One region of the Paenibacillus chartarius genome, then DNA from elsewhere that is predicted to be linked to it. Evidence: riboswitches for the same ligand, from Rfam matches in the RefSeq annotation. Region 1 holds a riboswitch; each other region holds the start of a gene.
The links. A riboswitch is a leader RNA that binds a small molecule or an ion and turns the genes downstream of it on or off. The one in region 1 is predicted to bind cyclic di-GMP.

Region 2: it holds a riboswitch for cyclic di-GMP, as region 1 does, so the genes downstream of both, ACFFK0_RS15395 (alpha/beta hydrolase) here and ACFFK0_RS04055 (C40 family peptidase) in region 1, are expected to answer to the same signal.
Region 3: it holds a riboswitch for cyclic di-GMP, as region 1 does, so the genes downstream of both, ACFFK0_RS14055 (haloacid dehalogenase-like hydrolase) here and ACFFK0_RS04055 (C40 family peptidase) in region 1, are expected to answer to the same signal.

The regions. Positions count from the first base shown of each region.
Region 1 is NZ_JBHLWN010000021.1:53,033-55,236, reverse strand. It holds gene ACFFK0_RS04055 (C40 family peptidase) at 1-922, opposite strand, end outside; cyclic di-GMP riboswitch class I at 1,031-1,121, opposite strand; gene ACFFK0_RS04050 (ATP-binding protein) at 1,325-2,204, shown strand, end outside.
Region 2 is NZ_JBHLWN010000063.1:13,152-15,355, forward strand. It holds cyclic di-GMP riboswitch class I at 526-615, shown strand; gene ACFFK0_RS15395 (alpha/beta hydrolase) at 908-1,879, shown strand; gene ACFFK0_RS15400 (sensor histidine kinase) at 1,897-2,204, shown strand, end outside.
Region 3 is NZ_JBHLWN010000054.1:28,151-30,354, forward strand. It holds gene ACFFK0_RS14050 (thioredoxin family protein) at 1-384, shown strand, start outside; cyclic di-GMP riboswitch class I at 668-757, shown strand; gene ACFFK0_RS14055 (haloacid dehalogenase-like hydrolase) at 908-1,591, shown strand; gene ACFFK0_RS14060 (sensor histidine kinase) at 1,661-2,204, shown strand, end outside.

The sequences.
Region 1 (2,204 bases):
ACAGGAAGCGCTTCTCCCACTGCGAGCCTGCGATCGTATCGATGCGGACGCCGCCGGAGGCAATGGAATACGTGTGCAGAATTTGACCGTTGCCGAGGTAGATGCCTACGTGCGTGATCGGCTCGGTCGTCTTGTCCACACCGCTGTAGTTGGAGCGGGAGGACATGAAGAACATCAGATCGCCGCGCTTCAGCTCGTTCCAGGACCAGACGTCGTTGCCCATCGAACGGATTTTGTCGCCCTGCGAGTCGGAATCCGACGGCAGTACGGTACGAGCGCCGTCCCAGAACGCCGTCATCGTGAAGTCGGAGCAGTCGAACGTCGAGGTGTTCCAGCGAGTCGAGCCGAACTCATAAGGAGTGCCCATGTACTGCTGGCCGGCGGCAATAATCGCTTCGATCCTTTCTGGCAGCGGCAGCACAACGCCGGTCACTTCGAAATTGGCGTCGATGACGGCTGCGGACGTTGTCACGTATCCGGAAGCGCCGTTCACATCTTCGGCACGGTACCAATCGGCATTGATTTTCTCCCTGATATCGAGCTCCGTTCCGGCTGCAAGCGTTCGAATGACCGTCGAGGCCGCCGAAGGCTGGCTGCGGAATGCCGTGGAGGCCAATGTTTTGGCATTGGAATAAACCGTCGTGTACGAAGCTCCGGAGCTTACGTAGCCGATGACGCCGGAGGCATCTTTCACTTGATACCAGCTCGGTGTCGGCATGTCCAGTGCAGTGACGATTTCACCGATCTTGAGATAGCGCATAACGGTGCTGGAGGTTGAAGGTTTGTCGCGGAACGAAACGCTGGATTTAGCCTTCAGCTTCGTCGAAACGGTTGATGCGGCGGATGCGGCGGAAACCGGAAGCAGCATAGCGGTGAGGATGACGAGTACAAGTGCGGCGATGAATGCGGACTTTCTTCTCATGATGGTTAGCCTCCCTCGGGTATGGCAACCGGCACGTAGCCGCTTCTCCATGAATGAAGGCAACCCTGCGCCATACGCGTGATTGCCTCGATCCGTCCCTCCAAATCGTTCGGCGGCTGGCTGGCATACCGCATGATCGTGCGGCGAAGCCCCTGTAGCTTTGCGTCCCCAACTTTCGTCAGGTTTGCCATTATCGGGATGTAGAAGCAGGTTTTATGCGGCTGTTGATGTCATTATATGACGAATAGTATTTCTTGGATATGAGCCTAAATGCCCTATTTGTCGAATTATGGTGAACAGGATATTTATAGGTCAAATTACCCAGCCGTACTAATACTTTCTAAACAACTAAACCGTACCATTAAAGCGATGACATCCAAGATCCGAAAGGTACGTGAACCTATGAAACGTTCATCCTTGGGAATCGCCGGCGCTTGTCTCGGAGTCCAGTTGCTGGTCGTGTACGGGCTGCTGTCCGTTTTGTATGTTTGCAGCCCGAAGCCGTCCGCGCTTGGCGCTTTGCTGTGGGGCGGAGCCATTGTCGCCGTATTGACCGGGCTGATCTTCTATATATTCATGAGACTGATGGAGCGCGAGCGGCACTCCAGGGAAGTACGCTACCGCCGTGTTGTCGAATTTCTTCCGGAACCGGTCGTCGTGCATCAGGCGTTTCGGATGCTGTATGCCAATGCCGCTGCTGCGGCGATTGTCGGCGAGGATTCGGCGGCTGCGCTAAAGGGACGCATGATCTATGATTACATTCACCCTGGGGACGTCCAGCGAATGTTGGATCGAATCCTGCGGTTGAAGGAGAGCGGACTTCCGACAGAAATCGACGAAACCCGGCTTGTATCGAAGAACGGAGGCACGGTCTATGTGGAAGTTACTTCGACGATGATCGATTACGACGGTACAGAGGCGGTACTCACATCGGTTCGGGACGTTACGGAGCAGCGTCTTGCCGAACAACGGATCGACGAGCACCGCCGGCTCATCGACCGGGTGCTGGAAGCCCAATTGGACGGTATCCTGCTCTGCGACCAGGACGGTGTGATTTTGTTTGCGAATGAGCGGTTTTTGAGCTTTTTCCATTGCGGAGACCTGACCGGGCGGACGTTGGCGGAAAGCTACCGCAGCTTGGAGTGGGGGCTGGAGGCGGATCCGTATTTTCTGGAACGAATGACGGCATATGCCCGCGGCCACGCACCGGGTTTTCAGGAAAAGTACGAGCTGCATCGGCCGGAAGCCACGCTGCATATCGAGGTGCACGGCATTCCCATTA
Region 2 (2,204 bases), on a different contig from region 1:
CTGCTGCGAGCGTAAGCAATGTTACTGTCAGCAACGCGTTCTTCACATTTCGGATCTCGTCCCGCACTTCCTGTAAGGTCACTTTCCCATTTTTACACGCTTTTTTGATTTGCCGGACGTGGATGAAACCGGACAGAAGACAAATCGCATAAAGTTCAAGAAATAGTAGCGCCTTGTTCAACAAGAAAGTGGACAAAGGCATATCCGACAAATAGTACAAATCTCCTATCAGCATACAAGCCTCCTTTCCCAGATGTTTGGAAATCGCAATTATAGTGAGATGTGACTATCGAAGTCAACGAAAGGAAGCCGATCATTATTACCTGAAAACAACGAGGTTGCCTTTATTAGAAGAGTTGCCTTCATGTTGCGCTTGCCGTGCAGGCACCGAATGAAACAAAGTAGGATTTCAGTTATGGACATGGAATTTTAGTCCCGGGATAATAGGCATAGATTTCATTCCGAAATATTTGAATTTTTGGAACATATATGATAGAATCGTCCTATACAATCATGTCGATCAACCAGGAAAAAAGGCAAACCTGCTCGAAAGACAGGGACGCAAAGCCACGGATCTAATGCATGAAAGCATGCGATGACCGCCGGGTTACCCTATCGACAGCAACGGGACACTGCCGCCGTAGGGTAGTGTCTTTTTGCATTCGCAAAAGGAGGCGGACATCATCATACTAGGGAGGTGGGATGGAATACACAACTCATAACGGCGCCCGTTCGACATCTGCCGTCAATTAATTGACCGATGACAGCATTTTTTTTCCGCTTTTTCGATTATTATCGATATGACGAGGGCTTCAAAGCCGGTTTTGCGTAGAATGATATGGTTATCAATCGTATTGAGGTGCAATTCCACATCGAAAGGGAGTGCCGGATTATGATTTCATTTTGGATGCCGTTGCTGGATCGTTATTTGTTGCATCAGCTTCACCGGAAAAGGAGCAGGGATTCGCAATATGCGTATGACTTCATGTCACCTATTTCTGTCGATATCGCTGGACTGCAAGCAAATTATGCGACGCCTGAGGTGCCGCACATTCATTGGACGCGTTCGGATGAACGCGGGAATTACGAATGGGGCCGATATGCATTCGACAGCGAAATATCGTCCGGCCACCGGAACAACGATGTGGCTTCCGGTAGGTATTATGCCGGTCGAACGAAGGAAGCGAAGGAGCATGTAATATTTGTGCATGGCTGGCGAATGGACGGGCTGGACCGCATCAAAGAGTTGTTTTTGCCCGGATTTATGAATCGTGGGGCGGACATGTACTTTTTTACGCTCCCGTATCATTTCGAGCGGTCGCCCGAGGAAGCGCTTTACGGCGGTGAATATATGGTCAGCGCCAACATCGATCGCACGCTGCTGGCAGTTAAGCAAGCGGTTTCGGATTTGCGGGCGCTGATTCGCTGGATCAAAGAGCGGAAAGGCGGACGTGTCATTCTGATCGGAATCAGTTTGGGGGGATTTGTAACGAATTTGACCGGAGTAATCGAGGAGCGGATCGATCTGCTCATTTCGGTTATGTATGCGAATCGGCTGGCCTATTCCGTATGGAAGACGATACCGGGGAAATATATCCGTGAGGATTTGGAGCGGCACGGTTTTACATACGAGCAATTGGAATCGTGCTGGGCGATCACGGATCCAAGCCGGTTTGAGCCAGTTATTCCAAAAGATCGTATTCTGCTTCTGTCAGGCCGTTATGACCGGTATGTGCTGGAAGAAGATGCGGCCCGCCTTTGGGAATCGTGGGACAAACCCAAAAGAATCGTGTACGCTAGCGGTCATGCGGGCATCGTTCTGAAGAGAAGGCAAATCGCCGAAGATGTGCTGTCGTTTGTGTCCTCCCGATTGTCCTAGCAAGGGAGGGAGTCGGAATGGTTATATTATTTCTTTTGCTTTGGATTCTGGCCACCATCCTGGTAACGACCAATCCGACAAGTGAAGCGACCCGATGGGGCGGCGCCGTCGCTTTTTTCTCCGGATTTGGAGGTTTGGCCGATGTGATGGACGAGTCGGTCAGTCCGTTCCTGCGTGAATGGTTGTCGGAGGACCATGCGATGATTGGGATGGCACAAGGTGCGGTGGGCGTTTTTTCCTCCTTGTCGCATTACATTTCGCCTTATGTGCTGCTCATGTTCAGCTTTCGCTGCACGGGTGTCTGGACGAAAAATCGGGTGGACAG
Region 3 (2,204 bases), on a different contig from region 1:
CAGATAGAAGAAGGATCGCTGCGATCGGAAGCGCCGCGGGAAGAAAACCGGGAGACTACCGAAACTTACACGATCTATTTGTTCCAAAACGGCAACGCCGTTCCGGTGGAGACAACGGTGATCAACAAGACTTCCGTTAAAGCGCCAAGAATAACAACGATTCAACAATTGTTGCGCACCCGGCCTGAAGGATTTGACAATCCGTTTCCGGCAGACACTTCGCTTGAGCGGGTTTCCTTTCATCATGATTCTTGCGTCGTAACGCTCCGTTCGACAAATGAAGTGAGCATGGAAGAAACCGATCGGATGAAGACGTTGCTCAATCGTACCTTGGCGGCCTATGGAATTACCGATATCAAATTGGAATGGACGATTTCTCGTTAGCCAATCATGTAAGCAAAGAAGGTTTAAAAGCCTTTTATTATTCCAATGTCGGGTTACCATGGCAAATATCACTCAATTCTGCACTCATCGGTGGAGTTGAAATAGACGTGTCGCTAGATGTCACGATAATCTACCAAATATGATTTGAGAACAAAGACTATCTGGGCCTGAGGAAAAAAGTACTAAACTCTTTCAAGCGATTATTCGACAAATTCAAAAATTTCCCATTTTGGTTCTTGCCTGTTCCACAACCTGGTAATATAATAATAGGTAATAAGTCTGACTTGGATAATGGCAAACCTGTTCGAAAGGCAGGGACGCAAAGCCACGGGTCTTCTGCATAATATTATGCAATGATAGCCGGGTTACCCTACAGTCATCCAGAAGATACTACGTGTTTGGGGTAGTGTCTTTTTTGTTTTTTAGAAAAAATTGACGAAAGGAAGTGATCGTCTTCGATATGTCCTGGGATTAATGTGAGATCGAGGTCTTAGGAAATTCAAACTAACTGAGGGGAGATGTAATGAAGCACAGTAGAGATTTTTCGCAGTTTGACGGAATATTGGCCAATGGGGTGAATCATGCGGTTATTGATGTCGACAATACGATTACCAAAAGCAACATCGTACAGTTTTACTTGTTCATCAAGAGAGAACGCCTGAAGAACCGGCTGCTATGGTGGCTGTTTCTTGTTTACTGCTTGGCTGCGGCTCCATTCTATCTTGCAGTGGATCGTTTGTCGAGAGATTGGTTTAATCACGTATTTGTGCAAAGAAAGTTCGGGAAGTACGCCTATGAACAGCTAGAGAAATACGCTCAAAGGTATTTTGAAGAAATGCTCAAGAGGCAATTTATCGTTCCTGTGCACGATCTCATCTTTTATTTGAAGGAAAAAGGAGTTCAGGTCACGTTGTTGTCAACCAATTTCGATTTGATCGTAAAGCATTACGGAGCGTATTTTCAGGTTCCCTATGTATGTTTGCCCGTCGTTAAACAGGATTCGAGGATTCGAATCGACTTTTCTCAGCTGAAAGGATTTAAGCGCAATTACATCCAACGCTTGAATCCTGCAATGACGATGGCGATTGGAGATTCCAAGTACGATCTGCCGATGCTGGAGCATGTCCATTACCCGATCATCGTGGCAAACAAGAAAAAGAAATGGATGAAGTCGATACAGAGGGAGGCTGTCTTGATTCGAGCATAATTGAAGCCTCTGTCCACGACGGCGCTCCTCTTTAATCGGTAGTCAAAACGATTAAAGGAGTTGGACCGAATGGTCTTTGTACTCATTGCATTGTGGACGATTGCAGCCATTTTGCTGATTATCAATCCCAAAAATGAACCGACACGCTGGGCGGCATTTACCGCATTTACAGGCGGTGGCGGGGGATTGTCGCGCGCGGTAACCGAAACGATCTTGCCCTATCTGGAGCAGTATCAAATCTCTACGCCTTCCCTTGAAGCATTCTTATTAAAGATGCACATGTTCGGCTCGTTTATGAATCATAATGGACTTCCTTATTGTTTTTTGATGTTCGCCGTCAGCTACTCCGGGTTATTCCGCCGTAAAAAGAAAATGATCCTCGCAGGGGTGCTTCCCATCCCGATCATCGGGATGCTTTTCCTCACGTCGTTCACTCCCCCGATCCAGCATAACTTTCAAGCGCTGTTTTTTTGGTGCGTACCTTATCTGATCGTTGGTCTTATCCTGTTAACATACAGTTTTATGAAAGAGAAGAATCCGAAACGGAAAAGAAGCCGTTTATTTTCCAATATTGTTGCATTTCCCCCGATCCTGTTTCAAATCGTGGCGAACT